DNA from 4 places in the Streptomyces sp. NPDC037083 genome. Region 4 is predicted to be linked to each of the others. Evidence: riboswitches for the same ligand, from Rfam matches in the RefSeq annotation. Region 4 holds a riboswitch; each other region holds the start of a gene.
What was found. A riboswitch is a leader RNA that binds a small molecule or an ion and turns the genes downstream of it on or off. The one in region 4 is predicted to bind cyclic di-AMP.
Positions count from the first base shown of each region.

Region 1 (7,068 bases), on a different contig from region 4:
CGGCGGCTCGTTCAGCGCGATGACGGCCCTCTACGACACGATCCGGTACGTCACCTGCGACGTGGGGACGACCTGCCTGGGCCGGGCGGACGCGTCCGCCGCGGTGCTGCTGGCGGCGGGCACCCCGGGCAAGCGGTTCGCGCTGCCGGGCGCTCGGATGACGATCCGCCAGCCGTCGCTGCCCGAGCCCGTCGAGGGACAGGCCGACGACCTCGCCGTCCAGGCCGACGAGCTGGCGCGGACCCGGACCACGCTGGAGGCGATGCTCGTCCGGCACACCGGGCGGACGCCGGAGCAGGTCACCGCGGACATCGAGCGGGACAGGCTCCTCACCGCCCGGGAGGCCGTGGAGTACGGCCTGGTGGACGGGATCGTCGCCGGCCGCACGGGCTCGGCCGGCTCCCTGGGCCGGGGGTGAGCCGCCGATGGTGCCCGAACTGCCGCCGCTGCCCGCCCTGACCCGCGCCGAGGCCGAGTTGATCGACGGCTACCTGGACGTGGTCGACCTGCTCGGCCGCATCAACCCCGCCCGCCACGGCGACACCTACGGTGGACTGCGCGCGGCCCAGGCGCTGGTGGGCAAGGTGACGGCGCTGCGCGACGCGCTCACACTGATGCACCAGCGCGGCGAGAGCGAGCTGCACGCGCCGACGCTCGCGCGGGCGCTGCGCGTCCTGGACGGGGAGCGCCGCACGGCGCGCGTCACGCTGCCTCCGCTCTCCGACAGTTGAGGCGACCCGTCTCCGACCCGGACCGATCGCACCCCGAGCGCGAGGTCCGGGCCGGAGTTGAAACGCACCAGACGGGTTACCCCCGTTCGGAGTAGCGGCCGTTGGTCTTCCGGGCCCGCCGAGTTGCGTCAAAACGGCGCTTTTCGAGCGGAACTGAGGGCTCCGATGCTGGTCCGGGGCCCTGTGGCCGCCTTGACTCCTGATCGGCCATCAGGGTGTCCACCCGAACGGGTGAGTGGTGAGTAACCCCACAAATCCCCGGTTCCGTTGGGATTTTCGGACATCGGTGAGCCAAGATCCCTGACTGACGACAAGCCCCCGCCACAAGCGGCGGGGCGGTCCGGGCGGACGCCGAGTCCTGCCGCCGCCCGGATGACCGGTCGACAGAAGTGCATCGGCAGGAGTGGAGGACCCAAGCACGACGGGTCGCCGGAACGGTCACGCCATGACCGTGCCGAGCAGCCCTTGGGGTGAAGCCGCACACGCGGCCGGGCAACTTCGCCAGCCCGAATCCGACAGGTCATCCTTCACAGGCGGCTGACGAAGGGTTGCGCATGACTGCGCTCAATCGTGTCCCGTCGCTCATGGCCCGGGCCGGTACGGCCTCGGCGTTCGCCATCGCCGCCGTGGGCGGCTCGGTCGTGGTCCCGGGGCTCGCCTCCGATGCCGCGGCCGCCACACCGGCGACGAAGGCGCTCCAGATCGCGGCCTCGAAGAAGGGCGCCCCGTACAAGTACGGGGCCACCGGGCCGAAGAGGTTCGACTGCTCCGGGCTCACGCTGTACTCGTACAAGAAGGCCGGCAAGAGCCTGCCCCGGACGGCGGCCCAGCAGTACAACAAGACCAAGCACATCAGGGCGTCCAGCCGCAAGGCGGGCGACCTGGTCTTCTTCCACTCGGGGTCGAACGTGTACCACGTCGGGATCTACGCGGGTAAGGGCAAGATCTGGCACTCGCCGAAGACCGGCGACGTGGTGAAGCTGCAGAAGATCTGGACCAAGAGCGTCTGGTACGGCCGGGTCCGCTGAGCCGTCGGGTCCGCTGAGCCTCCCGGGGCGACGGACGGCGTCCTGACGCGCCGTCACCGCCCCGGGATCTCGCCTTCGGCCGGAGCCGTCAGCGCTCCGGCCACCGGCTCCGCCGCCGGAACGGTCCACGGCAGTTCGACGAGGACCGTCTTGCCGCCCTCCCGGGTGCGCCGCACTCTGAGCTTGCCGCCGCTCTCCGCGGTCAGCCAGCGAATGATCACCATGCCTCGGCCGTTGTCCTGCTGGACGGCGGCCGGCAGTCGTTGGGGGAAACGCGGGTGACTGTCGGTGACACCGATGCTCAAATGTTCGTCACGGTCCAGGACGAGGTCCACCGTGAAGGTGGGTGACTGCCCGAAAGTGTGCTGTACGGCGTTGGTGGCCAGTTCCGAGACGATCAGACGGACGGTGTCGGCCGTCTCGGCGTCCGCCGGCAGACCCCACTCCACGAGGGTGTCGGCGACGAATCCGCGGGCCGTGGAGACCGAGGCGGGATCGCTCGGCAGAGTGACGGATGCTTCCAGGTGATCTGCCATGGCGACGTCGTCCCTTTCCCACGGGACCGGAGTCCGACACGGTGCGTGTGGTTCGAGTACGGTCCCGACCGGTGCTTCTTCGCCAGACTGCCATCACCACGTCGGTCACGGGTGGCGATCCACCAAGATATGCATATATCTGTCGCCCGATGCGGTGAACTCTGCGCCGGCAGAGCGTGTGCGGCCGGCCCGTCAGGAGCAAGGAGGAGCCCATGCAGCACGGTCCCGCGGTGCGCCGCCGGAAGCTGGGTGCCGAACTGCGCAGTCTACGCGCCCAGGCGGGCCTCACCAGCGGTGAGGCGGCCCGGCTCGTGGGCTGGCATCAATCCAAGGTGAGCCGCATCGAGACCGGCACCAGTGGATCGAAACCAGCCGATGTGCGGTTACTTCTCGATGTCTACGGAGTGGCCGACCCGCGGCTGCGGGAGTTGATGCTGGCCCTGGCGGGCGACGACGGCGGCGGTGGCCGGGACCACTGGTGGCACGCCTACCGCGGGGTGCTGCCCCCCGCCTACCGGGACTTCATCAGCCTGGAGTCGCAGGCGAGCGCGATGCGCACGCTGGAGACGAGCGTGGTGCCCGGGCTGCTGCAGACGCCCGAGTACGCGCGGGCGGTGACCAGCGCGGCGGTGGAGGGGGTGGAGGAGGAGCAGGTCGACGCCCTGGTGGAGGTGCGGCTGGCCCGGCAGGACGTGCTGCGCGCGCAGCCGCCGCTGGAGCTGAGCGCGGTGCTGGACGAGGCGGTGCTGCGGCGGGAGGTCGGCGGGCCGGAGGTGATGGCACGCCAGCTCGGACGGCTCGTGGAGGCCGCCCGACTGCCCCAGGTGCGGCTGCAGGTACTGCCCTTCGCGGCCGGGGCGCACATCGGCGTGACCGGCCCTTTCGTCATCTTCTCATTTTCGCGCACTTCTGATCTGGATGTGGTTGTTCTCGACCACTTGACGAGTAGCCTCTATCTCGAACGGAAAGAAGACCTCCAGGCCTACACCGAGGCCTTCAACGCCCTTCGGGCGCACGCCCTTTCGCCCGAGGACTCATCGGATTACCTCGCCGCGCTGGCCGACGGCGCGTAAGGAGGCACCATGTCCGCAGTACCGCGGAACGTACCTTCCAGTACCGATTCCGATCATCTCCCGCAGGTGCGTTGGCTGCGCAGCAGCTACAGCACGGGGGCGAACAACTGCGTCGAGACCGCCCGGCCGGCCTTGGGCCCCTGGGCCGGTCTGCTCGCCGTACGCGACTCCAAGGACCCGGACGGACCCGCCCTGCTCTTCTCCCCCGAGAGCTGGACGGGCTTCACCTCGGCGTTGCGCTGACCACGACGGCGCAGACGGCTCCCGGTCAGCGGCGACCCACGGCCGTGCCACGCCGACTCATGGTCGTGTCTCGCCGATCACCCGAACAGCGCGTTCCAGCTCGGCCCCGGAGAGGTCCGCCCGGGCGGTGAGCCTGAGCCGTGAGATGCCGTCGGGCACGGAGGGAGGACGGAAGCACCCCACGGCAAGGCCTGCCGACCGGCAGTCCGCCGCCCACCGCACGGCCCCCTCCGGGGACGGTGCCCGCACGGAGACGACCGCCGCGTCCGGACGCACAGCCTCCAGCCCCGCGGCCGTCAGACGCGCGTACAGCTCGCCCGCCACCCCACGCGCGCGTGCCGCGCGCCCGGGCTCGCGCCGCAGCAGCCTCAGGGCGGCCAGCGCCGCACCCGCCGCGGCCGGGGCCAGACCCGTGTCGAAGATGAACGTGCGGGCCGCGTTCACCAGATGGTCGATCACGCGCGCGGGTCCCAGCACGGCGCCGCCCTGGCTGCCGAGGGACTTGGACAGCGTGACCGTGACGACGACGTCGTCGGCGCCCGCGAGACCCGCCGCGTACGCGGCGCCCCGTCCGCCCTCCCCGAGCACGCCGAGCCCGTGGGCGTCGTCGACGACCAGTCCCGCGCCGTGCTCCCGGCAGGCGGCCGCCAGGGCGGCCAGCGGTGCGGCGTCGCCGTCGACCGAGAAGACCGTGTCGGAGACGGCCACGGCCGGGCCGTCGTGGGTGCCGAGCGCCTTGCGCACGGCGTCCGCGTCCGCGTGCGCGACGACCTGGGTGGCCCCCCGGGCCAGCCGGCAGCCGTCGATGAGCGAGGCGTGGTTGCCCGCGTCGGAGACGATCAGCGAGCCGTGCGGGGCCAGTGCGGTGACCGCGGCGAGGTTGGCCGCGTACCCGGAGGAGAAGACGAGCGCCGCCTCGAAGCCGCAGTGCTCCGCGAGTTCCCGCTCCAGCTCGCCGTGCAGTTCGGTGGTGCCGGTGACGAGCCGGGAGCCGGTGGCGCCGCCGCCCCAGGTCCGGGCCGCCGCGGCGGCCCCCTCCACCACCTCGGGATGACGGGCCAGACCCAGGTAGTCGTTGCTCGCGAGGTCGAGGAGCGGCGAGTCGGCCGGGCGGGGCCGCAGCGTCCGCACGAGTCCCGCCCGGCGGCGCAGCTCCGCCTGTTCGTCGATCCAGCCGAAAGCCATGCGTCCTCCGGGGCTTTTGTAGGTAGCGGACAGACACTAGCGGCAGCCATGGCTGCCCACGGTGTGGCAATACCCACACGTCGAACCGGGTGTGTTGTGCGATCCCTACCTTGGCCCGGAGCGGGTGCGTAGGACAGGATCGGCTCTCATGGACCTGCTGAACACGCTGGTGGACAAGGGGCTTCGGCGCGAGCTGCCGACCCGCGAGGAAGCTCTGGCCGTCCTGGCCACTTCCGACGACGACGTGCTGGACGTGGTGGCCGCGGCCGGGAAGGTGCGCCGGCACTGGTTCGGGCGCCGGGTGAAACTCAACTATCTCGTCAACCTCAAGTCGGGGCTGTGCCCCGAGGACTGCTCCTACTGTTCTCAGCGGCTCGGCTCCACGGCCGGGATCCTGAAGTACACCTGGCTCAAGCCCGACGAGGCTTCCCAGGCCGCGGCGGCAGGTCTCGCGGGCGGCGCCAAGCGCGTCTGCCTGGTGGCGTCCGGACGCGGTCCGACGGACCGGGACGTCGACCGCGTGGCCGGCACCATCAAAGCGATCAAGGAACAGAACGAGGGCGTCGAGGTGTGCGCCTGCCTCGGCCTGCTCTCGGACGGCCAGGCCGAGCGGCTCCGCGAGGCGGGCGCCGACGCCTACAACCACAACCTCAACACCTCCGAGAGCACCTACGGGGACATCACGACCACCCACACCTACGCCGACCGGGTGGACACGGTCACCAAGGCGCACGCGGCGGGCCTGTCGGCGTGCTCGGGGCTGATCGCCGGCATGGGCGAGTCCGACGAGGACCTGGTCGACGTCGTCTTCTCGCTGCGCGAGCTGGACCCGGACTCGGTGCCGGTCAACTTCCTCATCCCGGTCGAGGGCACCCCGCTGGCCAAGGAGTGGAACCTCACCCCGCAGCGCTGCCTGCGGATCCTGGCGATGGTCCGGTTCGTGTGCCCGGACGTCGAGGTGCGCATCGCGGGCGGCCGCGAGGTGCATCTGCGCACCATGCAGCCGCTCGCCCTGCACCTGGCGAACTCGATCTTCCTCGGCGACTACCTCACGACCGAGGGCCAGGCCGGCAAGGCCGACCTGGAGATGATCGCGGACGCCGGGTTCGAGGTGGAGGGCGCGGGCGAGGTCACCCTGCCCGAGCACCGGGCGGCGACGGCGGGCGCGGGTTGCGGGTCCCACGAGGGCGGCGGCTGCGGCTCGCAGGAGTCCTCCGGGTGCGGCTCGCACGAGGACGGCGGGTGCGGCTCGCACGAGGGCGGCGTCTGCGGGTCCGCCCCGGCGGCCGCCTCGCCCGCGGTGGCCGCGTCGGCAGCAGGCGAGGCCCGTACCGATCTGGTCGCCGTTCGCCGCCGTGGCGCCGGCACCGATCTCGCGCCCAATGCCTGAGCCCTCGCCGCTCGGCGTGCCCGGCCTGCTGGAACTCGACCGGCGGCATGTGTGGCATCCGTACGGTCCGATGCCCGGGCGGGTCGACCCGCTGGTCGTGGAGTCGGCGAGCGGGGTGCGGCTGCGGATGGCGGACGGCTCGGGCGAGCTGGTCGACGGCATGTCGTCGTGGTGGTCGGCGATCCACGGCTACAACCACCCGGTGCTCAACGAGGCCGTGCGCGAGCAGCTGGGGCGGATGAGTCACGTGATGTTCGGCGGGCTCACCCATGAGCCCGCCGTCCGGCTGGCGAAGCTCCTTGTCGACATGTCGCCCGACGGTCTGGAGCATGTCTTCCTCGCCGACTCGGGGTCGGTCTCGGTCGAGGTCGCGGTCAAGATGTGCCTGCAGTACTGGCGTTCGCTGGGTCGCCCGGGCAAGCACCGGCTGCTTACCTGGCGGGGCGGCTACCACGGCGACACCTGGCAGCCGATGTCCGTGTGCGACCCCGACGGCGGGATGCACGAGCTGTGGACCGGAGTGCTGCCCCGGCAGCTCTTCGTCGACCCGCCGCCGGCCGAGTACGAGGAGGCGTACGCCGACCTGCTGCGGGCGGCGATCGAGCGGCACGCCCACGAACTGGCCGCGGTCGTCGTGGAGCCGGTGGTGCAGGGCGCGGGCGGGATGCGGTTCCACTCCCCCGGGTATCTGCGGGTGCTGCGCGAGGCGTGCGACGCACACGACGTACTGCTGGTGTTCGACGAGATCGCCACCGGGTTCGGCCGCACGGGCGCGCTGTTCGCGGCGGAGCACGCCGGGGTGACGCCCGACGTGATGTGCGTCGGCAAGGCGCTGACCGGCGGCTACCTGACCATGGCGGCGACCCTGTGCACGTCCCGGGT
Region 1 covers NZ_JBVJSQ010000008.1:123,348-130,415, reverse strand. Annotated here, with positions in the region: gene ACZ7DE_RS22450 (ATP-dependent Clp protease proteolytic subunit) at 1-418, shown strand, start outside; gene ACZ7DE_RS22445 (hypothetical protein) at 426-731, shown strand; cyclic di-AMP (ydaO/yuaA leader) riboswitch at 1,112-1,282, shown strand; gene ACZ7DE_RS22440 (C40 family peptidase) at 1,286-1,759, shown strand; gene ACZ7DE_RS22435 (ATP-binding protein) at 1,813-2,295, opposite strand; gene ACZ7DE_RS22430 (helix-turn-helix domain-containing protein) at 2,508-3,368, shown strand; gene ACZ7DE_RS22425 (DUF397 domain-containing protein) at 3,378-3,611, shown strand; gene ACZ7DE_RS22420 (8-amino-7-oxononanoate synthase) at 3,669-4,796, opposite strand; gene bioB (biotin synthase BioB) at 4,945-6,186, shown strand; gene ACZ7DE_RS22410 (adenosylmethionine--8-amino-7-oxononanoate transaminase) at 6,179-7,068, shown strand, end outside.
Region 1: another riboswitch for cyclic di-AMP. It lies ahead of ACZ7DE_RS22440 (C40 family peptidase); the one in region 4 lies ahead of ACZ7DE_RS08645 (M23 family metallopeptidase).

Region 2 (7,068 bases), on a different contig from region 4:
TGTCTACTGGCGATTACGCGGTTTGTCGATAGGTCGCTGCCCTCACTCAAGTCAGCGTATCCGGTCACGTTTCGATCACCGATAGCCCCCACGTCCCCCGAGCTCGAATGCACTCGCCCGGGAGGTGCCTCCGCCATGCCGGGCAGTACCGGATTACGCCCTCTAAGTTTCTGATCAGGCCATATGGGCAGACATCCATCGGATTACCCGAGGGTAGCGTTTCATGCCCCCCGCCACCCGCCGAGGCCGACCCGAACCCGGCAGCCCGCGGAACCGGCACCCGCCTGGCGGCGACACGCCGGACGGGACCCCCGTCGAAACCCGCGACACCTCCGTCGAAATCCAGGGCGCGCCCCCTGCCGGCGCCGACGGGACGCATGGGGAACGCGCCCGCATGCGGGCCGGCCGCCCCGAGGAGGGCGACCCCGAGGGGGTGACCCCAAGTGGGGGCGCATCTGAGCAGGCCACCCTGCGCCGCCGCCTCCCCGCGCCGCCTCCTTGCGACCTCTCCCCACACTCCCCCGCCCCCCGCGCCCCGCCGCTCCCGCCGCCGGGCGTGACGCCTGTCACGTAAGCGCCGGAGAAAAACAGGCCCCCGACGGCGGGCGCCGACCAACGACCCATCGACCGCCCATTGACTATGAGTTGGACCTAATGCCCGTTTCATCACTCTTGTGGACGCCGGTGACTTGGCTCACTTCACCGCACGGGCCGACCCCGGTCCGCCCTTCGCCGATCCTCCGCACCCCTCAAGCGAGTTGACGCTTTGCACCCACAAAGGATCAAGCACCCCATAGGCCACAGACCAAGGTCAATAGGGTGCATCTGTGAATTCGCTACTTGTTCCGGACATGTGCTCTCGCATACGTTCCCGGCCTGTCGGGCGGACGCCTAATCCTGCCGCCGCCCATGACACCCACCGAGAACGCACGGCAGGAGCGGGGGAACCAGGTAAGTCGCCGCGGCGGACGTTCCTGACGTCCTGGATTTTCAGGATGTCTCGGACAGTCCGTCACGGCTTGGGGTGAAGTCACGACCGTCAGGACGCGACCGGGCAGCTCCCGCCCGAACCCGACAGCTCACCTCGCAGGCGCCGGAGAGGAAATCCGTCATGTCCGCTGCTGCTCCCCGCCGCACCCGCACGTCCCGTCTCGCCCGCAAGCTCGCCGTCGCCGGCACCGGGATCGCCGTGCTGGCACTCCCGCTGATCGGCGCGACCAGCGCCTCCGCGGCGACCCCGACCGTCGCCACCGCCACCAGCCTCGGCTACTCCGACAACCTCGACGGTTGGATCCGCGCGTCCCTCCACGTCATGGCGCAGCACGGCATCCCGGGCACGTACGACGGCATCTACCGCAACGTCATCCGCGAGTCCTCGGGCAACCCCTACGCCATCAACCTGTGGGACTCCAACGCGGCCGCGGGCATCCCGTCCAAGGGGCTGCTGCAGGTCATCGACCCGACCTTCCGCGCCTACCACGTCGACGGCACGTCCTGGGACTCGTACGACCCGGTCGCGAACATCACCGCCGCCTGCAACTACGCGGCCGCGCGCTACGGCTCGATCGACAACGTGTTCGGCGCGTACTGACCGATCAGGCAGCGGCCCGCGGGCTCACGGGAACAGTCGCTCGAGGACGACGGCCACGCCGTCGTCCTCGTTCGACGTCGTGACCTCGTCGGCCACCGCCTTGAGCTCCGGATGCGCGTTCGCCATGGCGACCCCGCGCGCCGCCCAGTCGAACATCGGGATGTCGTTGGGCATGTCGCCGAAGGCGACGGTGTCCTCGGGCCGCAGCCCCAGGTGTTCGGCGGCCAGGGCCAGACCCGTCGCCTTGGTGATCCCGCAGGGCTGCAGTTCGACCGTTCCCGGCCCCGACATCGTGACGGTGGCGAGCGAGCCGACCACCGAGCGGGCGGTCGCCGCCAACTCGTCGTCGGACAGGAAGGGATGGCGCAGCAGCACCTTGCTGATGGGCTCGCACCACAGGTCGTCGCGCCGGCCGACGCGCAGGGCGGGCAGCGTCGGGTGCGGCATCCGGTAGCCCGGCTCGATGAGCGTCAGCCCGTCGACGCCGTCCTGGTCGACGGCCGCGTACAGCTGTCCGACCTCCGCCTCGATCTTGCCGAGCGCTGTCTCGGCCAGCTCCCGGTCCAGGGTGACCGACCACAGCAGACGATCCGCGCCGGCGTCGTACAACTGCGCGCCCTGTCCGCACACCGCGAGCCCCCTGCTGTGCAGACGGTCGAGCAGCGGCCGCACCCGGGGCGCGGGACGTCCGGTCACCACCAGGTGGCGTGCGCCGGCGGCCGCCACCCGCGCGAGCGCGTCGAGCGACCGGTCGGAGAAGGTGTCGTCGCCGCGGAGCAGCGTTCCGTCCAGGTCGGTGGCGATGAGCGAGTACGCGGTGCGCGCGGTATATGCGGTGGGTGCGGCCATGATCAGAGAATACGGATCCCGCGCCCCTCCGGTTCGACGCGGACCGAACAGCGGCCCGGTCCTGTCCGGTTCTGTCAACTCCCCTTCTGGGACTGACGTGCGGTGGTTGACGGCTTGCTCAAAGAATTGGCTTTCTGGCGCATCGCCGGGTAGCGGACGATTAAGGGCCTCTGCACCGGTTGGCAACAGCATGCGACGCTACCTACCGCGACGCCCCGATGGAGCGGTACCGTCCAAGTGTCCAGGGGGGACTTGATCGGGGGGTCAGGTTGAGCAGTGGGCGCATTCGCGTGCTGAGGCCGCAGGACCTCGGCGAGGGGGAGAGGGAGCGGTGGCGCGCGTTGCGTGCCGCCTCGACGCTTCCGCGAAACCCGTTCATGGAACCGGAGTTCACCGACGCGGTGGCCCTCGTACGGCCACGCACGCGTGTGGCGGTGGTGTACGAGGGACGGGAACCGGTCGGCTTCCTGCCCCACGAGCGCGGTCGGTTCGGCCAGGGCCAGGCTCTCGCGTACGGCGTCTCGGACGCGCAGGGCGCGGTGCTGGCGCCGGGTTACGGGCTGAACGCCGCCGAACTGATGCGGGCGTGCTCCCTGTCGAGCTTCGCCTTCGACAACCTGGAGGCGGAACAAGGGCTCTTCGTGCCGCACGCGGCCGCGGAGTACGCCTCCTACGTCATCGACGTGGAGAAGGGTTACGAGACCTACGAGTCCGTACTGCGCGCGCAGTCGCCGAAGTTCCTGAAGACGACGCTCGCCAAGGAACGCAGGCTCGGCAGGCAGGTTGGTGAGCTGCGGTTCGTCTTCGACGAGCGGGACCCGGCCGCGCTGCGCACGCTCATGGCGTGGAAGTCCGCGCAGTACCGCAGGACCGGCCGGCGGGACCGTTTCGCCCAGGAGTGGATCACCCGGCTCGTGGCCGCGCTCGCCGAGAGGCGCGCGCCGGAGTGCTCCGGCACCCTGTCCGTCCTCTACGCCGGCGACCGGCCCGTCGCCGCGCACTTCGGCCTGCGCTCCTCGGCCGTCCTCGCCTGCTGGTTCCCGGCGTACGACCCGGAGTTCGCGAAGTTCTCGCCCGGTCTGGTGCTGCATCTGCGGATGGCCGAGTCGGCCGCCGCCGAGGGCATCGGCCTGCTCGATCTGGGACGCGGTGCGGCCGAGTACAAGGACTCGCTGAAGACCGGGGAGCTACCCGTGTACGAGGGAGCGTGGACGCGTCCGGGGGTGGGCGCCGCCCTCTACTGGCTCAGCCGTGAACCGTCCCGCCGGGCGCACCATTTCGTGCGCAACCGGCCGAGGCTCGCCGCGGCGGCCGCACGGACCTTGAAGGGCGCGGGCCGACTGCGCCGGCGCTGACGCAGGTGGCCGCCGGTCAACACGTCGGCACAGGCCGACTTCGTCGGCGCAGTCGGCTCTGTCAGCCCGGCCGGTTCGTCAGCACGGCAGGCACGGTCAGCACGGCAGGCATGGCAGGCACGGTCAGCACGGCAGGCACGGTCATGAGACGAGGGGGGTTCATGTCCCGCGCAAGAGGTGCGCAGCAGGAGATCGAGAGGTTCCTCGGCATCCGGCCGGTGCAGATCGCCGAGCTGGAACTGGACGACGGTGGCGCGCTCAGACCTGGTCCGGGCAGCCCGCCCGTCACCCACGGCGAGGTGTTCGTGCTGGTCAGGAGGGGTGGCCGACCTGTCGGTACGTTCCTCGGGCAGGTACCGGAAGGCGCCGATCCGAGGACGGTCCTGCGGGAGCTGGCCGCTCGGAACGAAGCCTTCTCCGCGAGCGCCGCGGGCCCGGCCGACCTGCCCGGGCCGGCGCCCGTACCACTCGTCGACGTCGCCCCGCCCACGACCGCCCCGCCCACGAGTGTCTCCGCCCCCGCCGGCGTCGCCCCGCCCAGCACCGTTGCTCCGCCCACCACTGTCGTGCCGTTCACCACAGTCGTGCCGTTCACCACAGTCGTCGTCGCCACCCGCGAACGCGCCGACAAGCTCGCCCACGCCCTCGACTCGCTCCTCGCCCAGGACCATCCCGACTTCGAGATCCTCGTCGTCGACAACGCGCCCGTCACGGACGCGACCCGGAACCTGGTCGAGCGCAAGTACGCCGAGCGGGTGCGCTACATGTCCGAGCCGACGCCCGGTCTCGCCGTCGCGCACAACAAGGGCGTCCATGCGGCGTGCGGCGAGGTGGTCGCCTTCACCGACGACGACGTCGTGGCGGACCCGCGCTGGCTCACGGAACTCACCGCGCCCTTCGCGGCCGACCCGGGTCTCGGCTGCGCGACCGGCCTCATCCTTCCGGCCCGGCTGGGCACCCGGGCCCAGGTCCTCCTCGAGAGCCACGGCGGCTTCGCCAAGGGCTTCACGGCACGGACGTACGACCCGTACGACCCGCCCGCCGACGAGCCGCTGTTCCCCTTCACCGCGGGCCGCTTCGGCTCCGGCGCCAGCATGGCGTTCCGTACGGACGTGCTACGGGCGGTCGGCGGCTTCGACCCGGCGACGGGTGCGGGCACGCCCGCCCGGGGCGGCGACGACCTCTACGGGTTCGTCCGCGTCCTGGCGGAGGGGTACCGGCTGCACTACACCCCGAAGGCCCTGGTCTGGCACCACCACCGTGAGACCTGGCGGGACCTGGAGACCCAGGCGTACGGCTACGGCGCCGGCCTCACCGCCTACCTCACGGCGATCCTCGTCAACCGCCCCGGCCTGCTGCCCTCGTTCCTCGCCCGGCTGCCCCGGGGACTCGCCTACGCGCGCACCCTGACGGCGAGCCGGGAGGCGGGGGCGGAGGCAGGCGGGTCGACAGGGGCGCCCGGTGGGCACGACGACCGGACCCACGCCTGGCCCGGGCGGCTGTCCCGGCTCCAGCGACGCGGCATGCTCTACGGACCCGTGGGCTACCTGCGAGCCCGTCGCGCGCTGCGGAGGGCCGCACGATGACGGCGGGCACGCGCAGCGGCGCCGGTGACAACAGAGGCGGCGTCGGCGGTTCCGGCGGCGTCGACGGTGCGGGTGGCGCCGGGGGCGTTGGCCGCGCGGGGGGCTGGTGCGGCGGCGTTGGCCGCGTCGATGGTTCCGGCGGCGTCGACCGCGTCGGCGGTTCCGGCGGCGTCGACTGCATTCCCGTGTTCCTCTATCACGCCGTGATGGAGGATCCGCCCGACTGGATCGCCGAGTTCACCGTCAGCCCCCGGCAGTTCGGCGAGCATCTGCGCGCCGTCGTCGACAGCGGCCGTACGCCCGTCACGATCAGCGCGCTCGCCGACCACCTCGCGGGACGGGCGCCGCTGCCGTCCCGGCCGGTTCTGCTCACCTTCGACGACGGCTTCGCCGACCTGCCCGGTGCGACCGCCGAGGCGCTCGCCGGACGCGGACTGCCCGCCACTGCCTACCTCACCACCGGCGCCATCGTGCCGGGCGAACGCAGTCTGCTGCCGCCCGCGCCGATGATGACGCTGGAGCAGGCGGCGCGGCTGGAGCAGTGCGGCATGGAGATCGGCAGTCACACGGTCACCCACGCCCAGTTGGACGCCCTCGCGCCCCGGGCGCTGGCACACGAGCTGCGAGCCTCGCGCTCGGTCCTGGAGGACGCCCTCGGCCACCGCGTCCGGCATCTCGCCTACCCGCACGGCTACAACAGCGGCCGGGTGCGGCGCATGGCGGCCGCCGCGGGCTACGAGACGGCCACCGCAGTACGGCACGCCCTCAGTTCGGACCGCGACGAGTCCTACCGCATCGCCCGCCTCATCGTGCGCCGCGGCCACACGGTCGCCGACGTCGAGGGCTGGCTGGCGGGCTCCGGGGCCCGTGTCGCCCCGTATCGCGACGGGTTGAAGACGGTCGGCTGGCGGTGGTACCGCCGCGCCCGCGCCACCGTGTACGGTCCCGTGTTCGCCGGCTGAGGTTGTTTTGGTGTGAAAAGCAGACGTATTTCCTATACTTGGCCCGGGGGAGGGAGCCAGAGCGTGCAGCCACATGTGCCCGTACCGGCCACTCGGAGCAGCGTGCCGTCCGCTCCTGACCTGGACGCCGATGTCGACGCCGGCGCGGGGCTCGTCGGCCGTACAGGCGGCGGTGACCGCGGATCCTGGCGGCTTCGGCGCGCTTCACCGGACGCCGGTCTGCTGACCCTGCTGCTCGCCGCCGGGCTGTGGGTGTACTCGCTGCCCCGCATCGGCTTCCGGGAGATGGACGACTACGGCCTGCTGGACCGTCTCCCGGCCGCCTACTACCTGTCGTTGCTGGTCCTCACCGCGGGCTTCGTCCTCAGTCTGCGGCGCGCGGGCACCGCGCCCTGGTGGCCGGCCGCGCACTGCGCCGCACTGCTGTTCGCGCTCAAGGCGCCGCCCGCCGTGCTGTACGACGCCGTTCGCTACCCGTGGTCCTCCAAGCACGACGCCGTCGTCAGCACACTGCTCGCCAACGGTGAGCTGCGGCCGGGAGCCGGCCTGTCGGGCAACATGTCCGCGTACGACCAGTGGCCGGGCTTCTTCACGCTCAACGCGGGCCTGGTGCGCGCCTTCGACGTGGAGAGCGCAGCCGCGTACGCCAACTGGGCGCCGATCGTCTTCGGCCTGCTCATGATCCCGGTGCTGGTGCTGATCTACCGCACCTTCTGCGAGGACTG
Region 2 covers NZ_JBVJSQ010000001.1:857,507-864,574, forward strand. Annotated here, with positions in the region: cyclic di-AMP (ydaO/yuaA leader) riboswitch at 908-1,108, shown strand; gene ACZ7DE_RS03970 (transglycosylase SLT domain-containing protein) at 1,112-1,591, shown strand; gene ACZ7DE_RS03975 (HAD family hydrolase) at 1,616-2,440, opposite strand; gene ACZ7DE_RS03980 (GNAT family N-acetyltransferase) at 2,731-3,795, shown strand; gene ACZ7DE_RS03985 (glycosyltransferase family 2 protein) at 3,957-5,381, shown strand; gene ACZ7DE_RS03990 (polysaccharide deacetylase family protein) at 5,588-6,343, shown strand; gene ACZ7DE_RS03995 (hypothetical protein) at 6,446-7,068, shown strand, end outside.
Region 2: another riboswitch for cyclic di-AMP. It lies ahead of ACZ7DE_RS03970 (transglycosylase SLT domain-containing protein); the one in region 4 lies ahead of ACZ7DE_RS08645 (M23 family metallopeptidase).

Region 3 (7,068 bases), on a different contig from region 4:
CTCGTGCGCCCCTTCACAAGCTTGCCGAGGGTGTGTGCTATCCTCCGCGGCCCGCGTGATCCACGTCATGGCGCGAGACGGGAACCAGCGTGTAGGGCGTGGCGTTGTCAATGCCGCGTGAGCTGCCTCTCCGGGCCGGAGAGGCCTCCGTGAGGGCCCCGTGGCACACCCTCCCGAGCCTCTCTCGAAACGTCCGCGCCCGCCTGTTTTGAACACGTTCACACGGCCGTTCAGCCCCCGGAAGGGTCAACCGGGCCACCTTCGTCCTCCGACAGGGCCGAATTCCTTGTGAAGAACTTCACGAACTTTTCCGACGGGGTGTCCCGAGAACGCGTCCGAGGGGCCACGAAGGGCCCCTCGGGTGTGCTCATCCGGGCATCCTGCCTGCTCAGCAGAGTGCAAACAGCGGGTCGCCGGAACGGTCGGGCAGCCGCTACGCGACCGACCACGCGATGCCGTCGAGGATGTCGTGCTCGCTCACGACGACCTCCTGCGCACCGATCCGCTCCATGATCGCCAGCAGGACGAGCGCGCCCGCCCCGATCACGTCCACCCGCCCCGGGTGCATCGCGCCGATCGCCGCGCGCTCGGCGTGGGTGGAGCGCAGCAGCCGCTCGGTGATCTCGCGGACCCGGTCGTACGAGACGCGCGAGTGGTGGATGGCGGCCGAGTCGTACTCGGGGAGGCGCTGCGCGATCGCCGACACGGTCGTGACCGAGCCGGCCAGGCCGACCAGGGTGTGCGCCTCGCGCAGCGGGACCGTCCGCTCGGCGAGGTCGAGAGCGGCCTCGATGTCGGCGCGCATCGCCGCGATCTGCCGCTCGGAGGGCGGGTCGGTGACCGCCCCGTCCACGACCAGGTGCCGTTCGGTCATCCGCACGCAGCCCACGTCGACGGAGCGAGCGGCGCGCACCCGGTCGTCGCCGACGACGAACTCGGTCGAGCCGCCCCCGATGTCGACCACCAGGTACGGCTTGGTCAGGTCCGTGCGGCCGGCCAGCTCGCGGGTGGCTCCCGTGAAGGAGAACTCGGCCTCCTGCTCGCCGGTGATGACCTCGGGCTCGACGCCCAGGATGTCCAGCACGCCGCGTACGAACTCGTCCCGGTTCTCGGCGTCCCGGGAGGCGGAGGTGGCGACGAAGCGCAGCCGCTCCGCACCGTGCTCCTTGATGACGGCCGCGTACTCGCGGCAGGCGGCGAAGGTCCGCTCCAGCGCCTCGGGGGCGAGCCGGCCGGTGCGGTCGACGCCCTGCCCGAGCCGGACGATCGTCATCCGGCGCTCCAGGTCGACGAGTGCGCCGGTCACGGGGTCGGCGTCGGCGACGAGGAGCCGGATGGAGTTCGTGCCGCAGTCCACGGCGGCGACGCGGGTCATCGGGCGTCCTCCGCCGTGGGGTCGGCGGCGGGCGTCACGCAGGTGCCCTTGCGCCACCACTCCGGGAGCATCGCCAGCGCCTCGTCGCCGAGCGGGTTCACGCCCGGACCGGCGGCCAGGGAGTGCGCCACGAGGACGTGCAGGCACTTCACGCGGTCCGGCATGCCGCCCGCGCTGGGGAAGTTCTTCAGCTCCTCGATCTCGTCCCGGCGCCGGACGTAGTCCTCGTGCGCGGCGCGGTAGGAGGCGGCGAGCTCCGGATCGGCCTGCAGCCGCTCCGTCATCTCCTTCATCACGCCGTTCGCCTCCAGCGTGCCGATCGCCGAGTTGGCCTTCGGGCACGTCAGGTAGTACAGGGTCGGGAACGGCGTGCCGTCGGGCAGGCGCGGGGCCGTCTCGACGACGTCCGGCTGTCCGCACGGGCAGCGGTGCGCGATCGCGCGCAGTCCGCGCGGCGGGCGTCCGAGCTGCTGCTTGAAGGCCTCGACGTCCGCGTCGGTGGGCTCGGTGCGCGGGGTGGTCGGCGGGGCTGTTTCCATGCCTGTCTTTCTATCGGTCGGTTCACTGGTCGGAGGCGTCCGACGTGTCGACCCCGTCCCAGACGTTCGAGTACCAGGGGCGGTCGGCCGCCCCGAGGTCGGCGCGGGACTGCCGGGCCGCGTCCGGGTCGACGACGACGTACCCGGTCTCCCCCGGCAGCACGTAGTGCAGCCGCTGCCGGATCTGCTGCTCGGCGTAGGCGTCGTCCTGCCAGCGTGCCTTGAGGTCGCGCAGCTGCTCGACGCGCTCGCTGGCCTGCCGCTTCTCACGCTCCAGATCGGCGATCTCGGCGCGCTGGGAGACGTACTGGCGCATCGGGTAGGCCAGGGCCACGATCAGCGTGCACAGGACGAGCGCCAGCAGCGCGGCGCGGCCGGTGAGCCGGGAACGGCGGGCCTGGCGCTTGGTCTGGGAGCGGTAGACCCGGGCCGCGGTCTGCTCGCCGAGCAGCTTGATCCTGGTCGCGGTGGAGAACCGGTCCCGGTCCTTCACGGCCATGTGCTCCGCCTCCCCATCACACGTGCGTACGTCCCCGCACACGGTACGGGACCGGGTACGAGGACGTACGTGCGACTGGCTAAGGCTTGACCCGGTTCGGGTCAGCCCTTGCCGTGCCTACTGGTTCGCGGAACGGAACCGCGGGAACGCGCTGCGGCCGGCGTACACCGCGGCGTCGTCGAGGATCTCCTCGATGCGCAGCAGCTGGTTGTACTTCGCGACGCGCTCGGAGCGGGCCGGGGCGCCGGTCTTGATCTGGCCGCAGTTGGTGGCGACGGCGAGGTCGGCGATGGTGACGTCCTCGGTCTCGCCGGAGCGGTGCGACATCATGCACTTGAAGCCGCTGCGCTGGGCGAGCTCGACGGCGTCCAGCGTCTCGGTGAGCGAGCCGATCTGGTTCACCTTGACGAGCAGGGCGTTGGCCGCGCCCTCCTCGATGCCGCGGGCCAGGCGCTCCGGGTTGGTGACGAACAGGTCGTCGCCGACGATCTGCACCTTGTCGCCGAGCTTGTCGGTGAGAATCTTCCAGCCGGCCCAGTCGTCCTCGAACAGCGGGTCCTCGATGGAGACGAGCGGGTAGGCCGCCACGAGCTCCTCGTAGTACTCGGTCATCTCGGCGGCCGAGCGGGACTTGCCCTCGAACTCGTACGAGCCGTCCTTGTAGAACTCGGACGCGGCGACGTCGAGCGCGAGCGCGATCTGCTCGCCCGGCGTGTAACCGGCTTCCTTGATGGCCTCGAGGATGAGGTCGAGGGCCTCGCGGTTGGAGCCGAGGTTCGGGGCGAAGCCGCCCTCGTCGCCGAGGCCGGTGGCCAGGCCCTTGGACTTCAGGACCTTCTTCAGGGTGTGGTAGACCTCGGTGCCCCAGCGCAGGGCCTCGGAGAAGGACTCCGCGCCGATCGGGGCGATCATGAACTCCTGGATGTCCACGTTGGAGTCGGCGTGCGAGCCGCCGTTCAGGATGTTCATCATCGGCACCGGCAGCAGGTGCGCGTTGGGGCCGCCCAGGTAGCGGAACAGCGGGAGGTCGCTGGCCTCGGAGGCGGCGTGGGCGACGGCCAGGGAGACGCCGAGGATGGCGTTGGCGCCGAGCGAGCCCTTGTTGTCGGTGGCGTCCAGGTCGAACATGGCCTGGTCGATCAGCCGCTGCTCGGTGGCGTCGTAGCCGACCAGCTCCGGGCCGATCTGCTCGATGACGGCGAGGACGGCCTTCTCGACGCCCTTGCCCTGGTAGCGGTTCGGGTCACCGTCGCGGAGCTCGATGGCCTCGAAGGCGCCGGTGGACGCGCCGGACGGAACGGCGGCACGACCCGTGCTGCCGTCGTCGAGGCCGACCTCGACCTCGACCGTGGGGTTGCCTCGGGAGTCCAGGATTTCCCGGGCTACGACGACGTCGATGGACGGCACGAGCATCTCCTTCTTGGGATGTGACGCTGGTTGTGCGGGGCTCGCGGGCCATGTCGGCCTTGGGTGAGCCTTGCGACTAGAGCCTAACCGCCTCCGGGCCGTCGGCAGCCGACCGACCGTCCCGTGGACAGACAGACCGTACCTATTGTTCACGCCCGGAACAAAGGGGGTGGTCGGCAAAGGTTGCCGGGAGGCGGCGAACGGGCAAAGAGAAACCCCGCTCCGGTGCGTACGGGGGAACACGCACCGGAGCGGGGAGCCCGTGGGGACGGGGGTGACCCTCACGCGGTCTTCAGTGTGCCGACCTGGCCGTGAGGGCGCTGTGGTCCGCCGAGGGAACCGGGTGTCACTTCAGGTGAAGCTGCTGACCCGGGTAGATGAGGTTGGCGTCCTCGACGATGTCCTTGTTCAGCTCGAACAGCTTCTCCCAGCCGCCCTTGACCTTGTGCTTCTCGGCGATGGAGCTGAGGGTGTCGCCCTTGACGACCTTGTACTCGCCGTCGCCCTTCTTGACCTTCTTGCCGGTCGGCGTGGTGACCGTCTTGGAGGACTTCTTGGTGGCGGCCGGACGGTCGGCGGAACGGGAGGACTTCTGCTCCTCGGTCGAGCGGGTGGTGCTGCCGCTGTCCGACGAGCCGGAGGACTCGGCGCCGGCGCCGTTGTACGCGGCGCCGGACAGGCCCGTGCCGCAGACCGGCCAGGCGCCCTTGCCCTGACCCGCGAGGACCTTCTCGCCGATGGCTATCTGCTGGGCCTTGGAGGCCTGGTTGGCCTGCGCGGCGTACTGGGTGCCGCCGTACGCGGCCCAGGTGGAGGCGGAGAACTGCAGGCCGCCGTAGTAGCCGTTGCCGGTGTTGATGGACCAGTTGCCGCCGGACTCGCACTGGGCGACCGCGTCCCACTCGGAGGCGGTGGCGGCGGAGGCGTTGCCGGCCGCCATCAGCGGGGCGGCGATGGCGACGCCGGTGACGCCGGCCAGAGCGGCGGCGCGGGTGGCCTTGGACGGACGGCGGTGCTTGCCCTTACCGGAAAACAGCATGGTGGATCCCCTCACCGACGCCTGCGAGGTGAGCTGTCGGGTTCGGGCCGTGTGAGTTGCCCGGCCACTCCTCCGCGGGAGCAGTGCTCCGCGGAGGGGTGACTTCACCCCAAGCCGGATCCAGCCTGAACAGCCGGTCCCGGCGCTTACCTTGGGTCCCCCGCTCCTGCCTACGGCGCTTGACGCGACGACTGTTCCCGGGCTGCCGCTGGCAGGATTCGGCGTTGCGACGGCCGGGGCTCGGATTGCCGAGCGGCCTCGACCGTAGACACGTGATCGGGCGAATTTCAAAGACGATCAGGGCTTCTGAGACTCATCCCACACTTTCACCAAACCGGACATTCGGCGCGAAGTGTGACGCGAACTCCCGCTGTATTTACAGGGCTTTGCGCCCTATTGGACCCCTGTGTCGAGGGTCTGACCGGGAACGATGTCGCTCGGGTCGCTCCCGATGAGGTCCTTGTTCTCGGCATAGAGGGCGCGCCATCCGCCGTCGAGGTCAAGGGAGTCGGCGATGGAGACGAGAGAGTCGCCCTCCCGGACGACGTAGGCGGTCGCGGCGTGCCGCCCGGCGGAGGCCGTGGAGGCGCCGTTCGCCGACGTGCCGGCGCTCTTGGTCGCGGGCTCGTCGGCGGTGGCCCCGCGATGCCGGCCCGAGCCGAGCGAACCGGTGTCGACGAGACTCCAAGAGCCCGCGTCCTGGACCGACTTGTCCGAGTCGTCCGCTTCCGGGGTCCCCGTGGGCGAGCTGTCCGGCGCCTGCGCGTCGCCCTTGGCGCCGGAACCGCCCTTCCCGCCGGAACCAGTGGAGTCACCCACGGCAGGGGAGGAAGGTGACGAAGAGGACGAAGGGGACTCGGTGGGCGAACTGGAGGAATCCGCGGACGAGTCGGACGAGTCGGCGGAGCCAGCTGAACCGGCCGAACCGGTCGAACCGTCGTCGTCCGATGAGCCCGAGGACCCGGACAACCCCCTGGACAGATCGGACAATCCGGAGGAGGACGAGTCGGAGGAGTCGTCGGCCACGCCCGTGTCCACGTCCAGCATGCCGTTGTCCTTGGTGAGCCCGGAGGTCAGCCCGCAGGTGCCCCACGCGCCGACGCCCTTGGCGGCGAGCACCTTCTGCGCCACCGCGATCTGCTGGTTGCGGCTGGCCAGGTCGGGACTGGCCGCGTAGTCGAGTCCCCCGTACGCCTCCCAGTCCTTCTGGGTGAGGCTGAGGCCGCCGTACTCGCCGTCGTCGTTGTCGGCACTCCACGAGCCGCCGGTCTCGCACTGCGCCACCTTGTCCCACACCGTGCCGTCGGCGGCGCTCGCGCCGGAGGCGGCGAGCAGCGGGATGGCGATGGCGGAGCCGGTCACTCCGGCCGCGACGAGGAGAGCCGGGGCCTGGCGGGGGCGACGGTGACGACCGTTCCCGGAGAGCATGCGGGGGCCTTTCGCTGGACAGCAGTACCGGCGCGGCGAGTGAGACTGACGCGTCGCGCTGACGAGTGAACGTATCGGCAGACGATCACTTGTCACAAGTTCATGCCGCGCAGATCACGTGAAGATCACAGAGTTGAGGACCGGTCACCTTTGCTCCGCCGAATGGTCACACTACGGCTGACATCCGGCCAGATTCGGCCAGATGCCCCACGGTTCATTGGCCGGAACGCACCGGAGTGAACTCGACCGGCAACGTGCGCAGTCCGCGCATGATGAGTCCGCCGCGCCACCTCAACTCCTCCGGCTCCACGGCCAGTCGCAGGTCGGGCAGTCGGGTGAGAAGGGCGGCCAGCGCGGTCTGGCCCTCCAGGCGGGCCAGCGGGGCGCCCAGACAGTAGTGGATGCCGTGGCCGTAGCCGAGGTGCTGGTTGTCCCGGCGGGAGAGGTCGAGGACGTCGGGGTCCGTGAAGCGCGCCGGGTCGCGGTCGGCTGCCGCCAGGACGACGAGGACGGGGTCGCCGGGAGCGATGTCCTGGCCGCCGATCCTGAGCGGCTCGGTGGCGAACCGCCAGGTGGCGAGCTCCACGGGGCCGTCGTAGCGCAGGAGTTCCTCGACGCCGGTCTCGAGGAGGGAACGGTCGCCGTCGTCCTCGGTGAGGGACCGCTGGAGGCGGGCGCGCTGCTCGGGGTGGGTGAGGAGGGCGTACATGCCGTTTCCGATGAGGTTGACCGTCGTCTCGAAGCCGGCGAACAGGAGGATGAAGGCCATGGCGGCGGCCTC
Region 3 covers NZ_JBVJSQ010000005.1:87,585-94,652, forward strand. Annotated here, with positions in the region: gene ACZ7DE_RS15170 (Ppx/GppA phosphatase family protein) at 434-1,375, opposite strand; gene ACZ7DE_RS15175 (DUF501 domain-containing protein) at 1,372-1,914, opposite strand; gene ACZ7DE_RS15180 (FtsB family cell division protein) at 1,937-2,413, opposite strand; gene eno (phosphopyruvate hydratase) at 2,531-3,820, opposite strand; gene ACZ7DE_RS15190 (transglycosylase family protein) at 4,167-4,859, opposite strand; cyclic di-AMP (ydaO/yuaA leader) riboswitch at 4,863-5,047, opposite strand; gene ACZ7DE_RS15195 (transglycosylase family protein) at 5,253-6,287, opposite strand; gene ACZ7DE_RS15200 (cytochrome P450 family protein) at 6,502-7,068, opposite strand, start outside.
Region 3: another riboswitch for cyclic di-AMP. It lies ahead of ACZ7DE_RS15190 (transglycosylase family protein); the one in region 4 lies ahead of ACZ7DE_RS08645 (M23 family metallopeptidase).

Region 4 (7,068 bases):
ACCCCGACTGGGTGCAGTTCCAACCGGGACGAAAGCGGACGGAGTTCCGCAATCAGCTCATGTTGAACCTCGCGCGCGAGGACGTCCAGGAGTACCTCTGGGAGCAGCTCGACGCCCTCCTGTCCAGCGCGCCGATCGACTACGTCAAGTGGGACTTCAACCGCTGCTTCACCGACGCCGGCTGGCCGGACGACCCCTACCCGCAGCGCCTGTGGGTCGACCACGTGCGCGCCCTCTACGGCCTCCTGGACCGGCTGCGGGCTGCCCACCCGGGCGTCGCCTTCGAGTCCTGCTCGGGCGGTGGCGGGCGCATCGACCTGGGGATCATGAGCCGCACCGACCAGGTGTGGACCTCCGACAACACCGATCCGCTCGACCGGCTCGACATCCAGCACGGCTTCAGCCAGCTGCACCCCGCCCGGGTCATGGCCGCATGGGTCACCGACAGCCCCAACACGCAGCTCAACGGGCGGGTCAGCTCGCTGCGCTTTCGGTTCGTCAGCGCCATGGCCGGGGTGCTCGGCGTCGGCGGGGATCTCGCCGAGTGGAGCGAGGAGGAGCTCGCCGAGGCGCGCGGATGGGTGGACCTCTACAAGGACATCCGGCCCCTGGTGCAGCACGGCGACCTCTACCGGCTGCGTCCGCCGACGGGCGGACTGAGCGCCGTTCAGTACCTGCGCGGCGACGAGACCGTCGTCCTCGCCTGGCTCCAGGCGCAGCGGTTCGGTGAGCCCGTTCCCGCGCTGCGGCTGCGGGGGCTCGACCCGACAGCCTCGTACGAATGCCGTGAAACGGGCGAAGTGCACCGGGGTGCGGTACTGCTGCACCACGGGCTGCGTACCGGTCTGCGCGGCGACCTCGATGCGACGGTTATCCGCCTGCGTCGCATCTGAGCTTTCTGTCCGAATTGGATCCTTTGTTTGAACTCGCTATGTAATAAAGGGTCCTGGAGAAGTGTCACGTGAGCAGCGTCATAGCTGTGACCGTGCGTCGCCCGTCATGTTCACGTAATTCGCGTGTGATTCAAGGGTGCTTGGTGAATTGGCGGCGGTGCGATTCACGGAGCGTGACCGGGAATTCCCGCAGGGGATCAAGTAGAGGGCGTCGGCCGTACAACCTCTGCTTGTCCCTGTGCGTCCTGGTCGCTTACGTTCCACACCAATCCGGACGGACGCCCAATCCTGCCGCCGCCCGGAGACCGCACACTCACCCGTGAACGGCAGGAGCGGGGGACCCACAGGCACAACCGCCTGTTCCGGTCCCGGAACAGGCTTGGGGTAAAGCCGCGCCTCGGCGCGGCCGGGCATCTCCAGTCCGCACCCGACAGCTCACCTCGCAGGCGCCGGAGAGGAATTCGCCATGCCCGCGAAGGGTAAGCACCGCCGTCCCAAGGCCCAGCGTTTCACCCGTTCCATAGCCGTCGCCGGAACCGGCGGCGCCGCGCTCGCCCTTCCGCTCATGGGCGCCTCCGGCGCTCACGCGGCCACCCCGGAATCCGTTGCGCAGACCGCCGGCCAGTCGGTCGCCCGAACCGTTTCGGAAAAGACCGTTCAGGCCGCCGCGGTGACCCGGAAGACCGCCACCTCGAAGACCTACACCGTGCGGTCCGGCGACTACCTCTCGAAGATCGCGGACGAGCAGAAGGTCAGCGGCGGCTGGCGGAAGCTCTACCAGGACAACCGCGAGGCCGTCGGTGACGACCCGTCGCTGATCCACCCCGGCCTCAAGCTGTCGATCGGCAAGAAGGCCGCGACCGGCGCCCCCAAGCCGTCCGGTTCGTCCTCTTCCTCCTCCAAGAGCTCGTCGAAGTCCTCGGCGTTCTCGAAGTCGTCGAAGGCCTCCGACGCGAAGGCGTCCACCTCGTCGTCCTCGAAGGCCACCCAGGCCTCCGAGACCGGCTCCAACGGCTTCGTGCTGCCGGTGGCCGGCGCCACCGTCGGCACCCCGTACCACCAGTCGGGCAGCATGTGGTCGAGCGGCTACCACACGGGCGTGGACTTCGTCGTCCCGACCGGCACCTCGCTCAAGGCCGTCGGCGCGGGCACCGTCGTGTCCGCGGGCTGGGGCGGCGCCTACGGCAACCAGGTCGTCATCCGGCTCGCCGACGGCTACTACGCCCAGTACGCCCACCTCTCGCAGCTCTCCGTCTCGGCCGGCCAGACCGTGACCGCGGGCCAGCAGGTCGGACTCTCCGGGGCGACCGGCAACGTGACCGGCCCGCACCTGCACTTCGAGATCCGCACCACGCCGGACTACGGCTCGGACGTGGACCCGATCGCGTACCTCCGCTCGCACGGCGTCAGCGTCGGCTGACCCTGCCGGTCTCGCCCGCTCGACGTCGATCGAGCGGGCGGACCCCCTCGCCTGACACGCAGTCGAAGGCCGCACCCGCCCGGGTCCGGCCTTCGACTGCGTGTCAGGCCCATGTCGGGTTCCGCACCGCCCGGAGTCATTCCCGTTTCAACGACTTTCGGGTGTGGCTCCCTATTCCCTGGTTGGCAAATTCTTTAGGAGTGGCTTATCTCACCGACCGTCAACCTCTGCCTACGGTCGCGTAAGTCACATTCGAAGGTGAATCATGAACTGCTGTGGCAGACGATTCGAAGAGTGACAACAGATCAGTGATCGGGTCGTACGTGGCGGTGGGGGACAGCTTCACCGAGGGCGTGGGCGACCCCGGCCCCGACGGGGCGTTCGTCGGCTGGGCGGACCGGCTCGCGGTCCTCCTCGCGGACCTGCGTCCCGAAGGCGACTTCAACTACACCAACCTCGCGGTCCGCGGAAAGCTGCTCGACCAGATCATGGAGGACCAGCTCCCCAGGGCGGTGGAACTCGCCCCGGACCTGGTCTCCTTCTGCGCGGGCGGCAACGACATCCTCCGTCCAGGAACCGACCCGGACGAGGTCGCCGAGCGCTTCGAGCGCGCGATCTCGGCCCTGACCGCCGTAGCCGGCACAGTCATGGTGACCACCGGCTTCGACACCCGCGGCGTCCCCGTGCTCAGGCACTTGCGCGGCAAGATCGCCACCTACAACGGGCACGTCCGTGCCGTCGCCGACCGGTACGGCTGCCCGGTGCTCGACCTGTGGTCCCTGAAGTCGGTTCAGGACCGCAGGGCCTGGGACGGCGACCGGCTCCACCTCTCCCCGGAGGGGCACACGCGCGTGGCGCTGCGCGCCGGCCAGGTCCTCCACCTGGAGGTGCCGGCCGACCCGGAGCAGCCGTGGCCGGCGCTCCCGCCGCGCGGCACCCTCGAGGTGCGGCGCGACGACGTCCAGTGGGCCCGCGAGTACCTGGTGCCGTGGATCGGGCGCCGGCTGCGCGGCGAGTCCTCCGGCGACCACGTGATAGCCAAGGGCACGCTGTCGCCGGACGACATCAGGATGCGGATCGCCGCCGTGGCCTGAGCGGGCCTCAGTGCGCGGACGCGGCCGGCCGTGGGCGTCCCACGGCCGGCCGCTCCACCCGTGAGGTGACCGTACGGGTGTGGCGACCGGAAGCGCGCCGACACGCGCGCTTGGGCGACCGCACGCACTCACGCCCGTCCGGCACACTCGGGGACCGGGCCCGCGCGCCCTTTTCCCGTACGCCCGTCACACCCGGAGAGGTCCGGGCGGAGGTGACGCGACGGTGGTCCACGAGTTCGACCGACCGCGGCCTGCCCCGGCGGCTCAGCGCTCCTCGGCGCTCGACGTCCCTGCGTCCAGGCCGAGTTCGCGGTTCAGTGCCTCGTCCACCCACTCCTGCGCCCTGGCCCGGGACACCGCGCCCTCGTACGACGTCAGTTGTACGGCGAGCCCGTCCAGCAGGGCCGTCAGGCGCAGCGCCGTGCCCTCCGGGTCCGGGCAGCGGAACTCGCCCGCGGTCACGCCCTCCGCGATCACCCCGGCGAGCGCGGCCTTCCACTCCCTGTCGAGATCCCGGGCGACCTCCCGCAACGCGGGCTCGCGCAGCGACACGGCCCAGCCCTCGATCCACAGCCGCCAGCCCTTGGCCTGTCCCGTGGGCGCGTACCAGCGCACGGCCGCGCGCAGCCGGCGCAACGCCGTCGTGCGGCGGCCGGCCAGCTTGCGCAGGTGCGCCAGGTCGTCCTGGGCCGCGAGGGCGAACGCGTCGGCGACCAGCCTCTCCTTCGTCGAGAAGTGGTAGAGGACCAGCGCGTTGCTCACCCCGAGGGCCGCGGCCACGTCGGCGATCCTGACCGCCGCCACGCCCCGCGCCTCGATCTGCTCGATGGCCGCCCGCAGCAGCTCCTCGCGCCGCTCGGCCACACTCAACCGGACCCTCGTCACCGGGTCACCCTAATCCGTGGACGACCGCGGCGAGCAGGGAGGTCCGGCGCACCGCACCGCGGCGCGGGCGCACACGCGCGGCGCGCCCCCGGTCCCGTCCGAGGAGCGGCGCGGCCCCGCACGGCGGTCAGGCTCGCGGCGGCAGGGGGGTGCGAGCGCCGTCCGCCCGTCTCAGCGGTGGACGCCGAAGCGTCGTGCGATCGCCGGGAGTCGCCGTTCGGCGATCGAGTGCGCGGCTGCCCGGGGGGTCGTTCCGTCCGCCTCGGCGCGGGCCAGCACCAGTTCCACCAGGGCGCGCATCGAGCGGCGCGTGTGCGCGAAGGCTTCGTCCGGGTCCGCACCGATGTCGCCGAAGAGCGTCCACCACCACCAGGCGTTGGTGGCGGAGTTGACGACGACGTCCGGCAGGACGCTCACCCCGCGCGCGTGCAGCAGCGCCTCCGCCTCCGGCAGGACGGGCATGTTGGCCGCCTCGGCGATCCACCGGGCGCCGATCCGTTCCTGCTCCTCTACCCCGATCGCGTACGACACGGCGGCCGGCACGAGCACCTCCGCCTCCGCCGAAAGCCAGGCGTCGCCGGGCAGTTCGCGGTCGCCGGGACGCAGTACGGCCCGATCCACGGCGCCATGGGCGTCCCGCCCCGCGAGCAGCGCCTCCACGTCGAGTCCGTCCGGGTTGGCGATCGTGCCCTTGACGTCGGCGACGGCCACGACCGTCAGACCCGCGCGCGTGAGGAAGCGGGCGGTGGCCCCGCCCATGGTGCCGAGACCCTGGAGGGCGACCCTGATCCCGGCGTGCGCCACCCCGGCCCGGTCCAGGGCGGTCAGCACGGACTCGGCGACCCCGCAGCCGCCGACCAGTTCGTCCAGGCCGATGCCGTCGACCTCGACGGCGAAGGCGTCCGCGAGCCGCGTCCGGGCCGCGCTCTCGTCGTCGAGCAGCGGGTGCACCGCCTGCACGGACGACACCAGCCCCACCTCGGCGATCGCCCGGTCGACCAGGTCCTGGGTCAGCCCGAGGTCCTCGCCGGTGGTCCAGCAGCTCTCCACGTACGGCCGCACCGCGCGCAGGTAGCGCACCAGCAGCCCGTACGCCTCCGGGTCCCGGGGATCGCAGTCGATGCCGCCCTTGGCGCCGCCCAGAGGGACGTAGCGGGCCTCGGGGTCGTAGTGCAGCGCCTCCTTGAGGCTCATGCCGCGGGCGAGTCCGGTCACCTCCTCCAGGGTGCAGCCGGCCCGCATCCGCAGGCCGCCGCTGCACACTCCGCGCACGAGCCGGTCGACGACGAGGAACCCCTGGCGGCCCGTGAAGTGGTCGGTCCAGGTGAGCGACAGGAAGGGGGAGGTCACACGGGCTCCTCGACCGGCACGGTTACTGAACAGTGGGTCAGTATTGGGAGGTGTGACGAAGCCTGTCAACGCGTTGTCGGAAGAGGCGACCATAATGGAATGCCTCAGCGACTCCACCTGGAGGTACCGTGTCCGGTTTCCGTTCCCTGAGCTCCGGGCTCCGTGCTCTGCAGCCCGAGGCCTTCGGCGCGGATCCCCGTGGTGAGCGCCTGGCGCGCATCCGCAGATCGCCCCACTTCAAGGACGGGGTCTTCCTGAACCCCGGCGGCCCGGCGCGAATCCGTCCCTCCGCCTCGACGCTCGACTTCGCCAAGGTCTTCTTCGACCGGGAGCAGCGGCCCCGCCGCGCCCCCGCGGGCACCGTGCCGGTGCACGCCACCACGCTCGCCGACCTGGCCAAGCCGCCCGCCACGGGTCTCAGGGTGACCTGGATGGGGCACTCCAGCGTCCTCGCGGAGATCGACGGGCAGCGCGTCCTGTTCGACCCCGTCTGGGGCGAGCGCTGCTCCCCGTTCCCCTTCGCCGGCCCCAAGCGGCTGCATCCGGTCCCGCTGCCGCTGGCCGCGCTGGGCCCGGTCGACGTCGTCGTCATCTCGCACGACCACTACGACCACCTGGACATGCCCACGATCAAGTCGCTGGCCGGCACGGACACGCTGTTCGCGGTGCCGCTCGGCGTCGGCGCCCACCTCGAGCACTGGGGGGTGTCCGCCGGCCGGCTGCGCGAGCTGGACTGGCACGAGGAGACGAAGGTCGGCGCTCTCACCCTGACCGCCACCCCCGCCCGCCACTTCTGCGGTCGCGGCCTGCGCAACACCCAGCACACCCTGTGGGCGTCCTGGGTCGTGGCCGGCGAGAAGCACCGGATCTACCACAGCGGCGACACCGGCTACTTCGACGGATTCCGGGAGATCGGCGCCGCACACGGGCCGTTCGACGCGACGATGATCCAGATCGGGGCGTACTCCGAGTTCTGGCCCGACATCCACATGACCCCCGAGGAGGGCATGCGAGCCCATGTCGACCTCCAGGGCGGTTCCGGCGGGGTGATGCTGCCCATCCACTGGGCCACGTTCAACCTCGCCACGCACGCGTGGACCGACCCGGGGGAGGGCACGCTGGCCGCCGGACGGGCGGCCGGCGCGCGTGTGGCCCTGCCGCGCCCGGGCGAGCCCTTCGAGCCCACGGCCGAGTCCGTCCCGGGCGAGCCGTGGTGGCGGGGTGTGGCGCGCACTCCGGCGGGCGGCTGGCCCTCCACGGACGAGACGGCAACCGAGGCCAAAGCCGATACCGAGAGTGACATCACGGCGGGTGCCGCCGAGGGCGGTGAAGCGTCGGAGGCGGTTCCGGCGGGCTGACCGGGGCGGGTCGGCGTTCGACCGTGCGGGCCGGGGGGCGGAGAGCCTCCGGCCCGCACAGTCATTTT
Region 4 covers NZ_JBVJSQ010000003.1:7,081-14,148, forward strand. Annotated here, with positions in the region: gene ACZ7DE_RS08640 (alpha-galactosidase) at 1-893, shown strand, start outside; cyclic di-AMP (ydaO/yuaA leader) riboswitch at 1,198-1,355, shown strand; gene ACZ7DE_RS08645 (M23 family metallopeptidase) at 1,360-2,313, shown strand; gene ACZ7DE_RS08650 (SGNH/GDSL hydrolase family protein) at 2,622-3,407, shown strand; gene ACZ7DE_RS08655 (TetR/AcrR family transcriptional regulator) at 3,672-4,292, opposite strand; gene ACZ7DE_RS08660 (Glu/Leu/Phe/Val dehydrogenase dimerization domain-containing protein) at 4,464-5,642, opposite strand; gene ACZ7DE_RS08665 (MBL fold metallo-hydrolase) at 5,771-7,000, shown strand.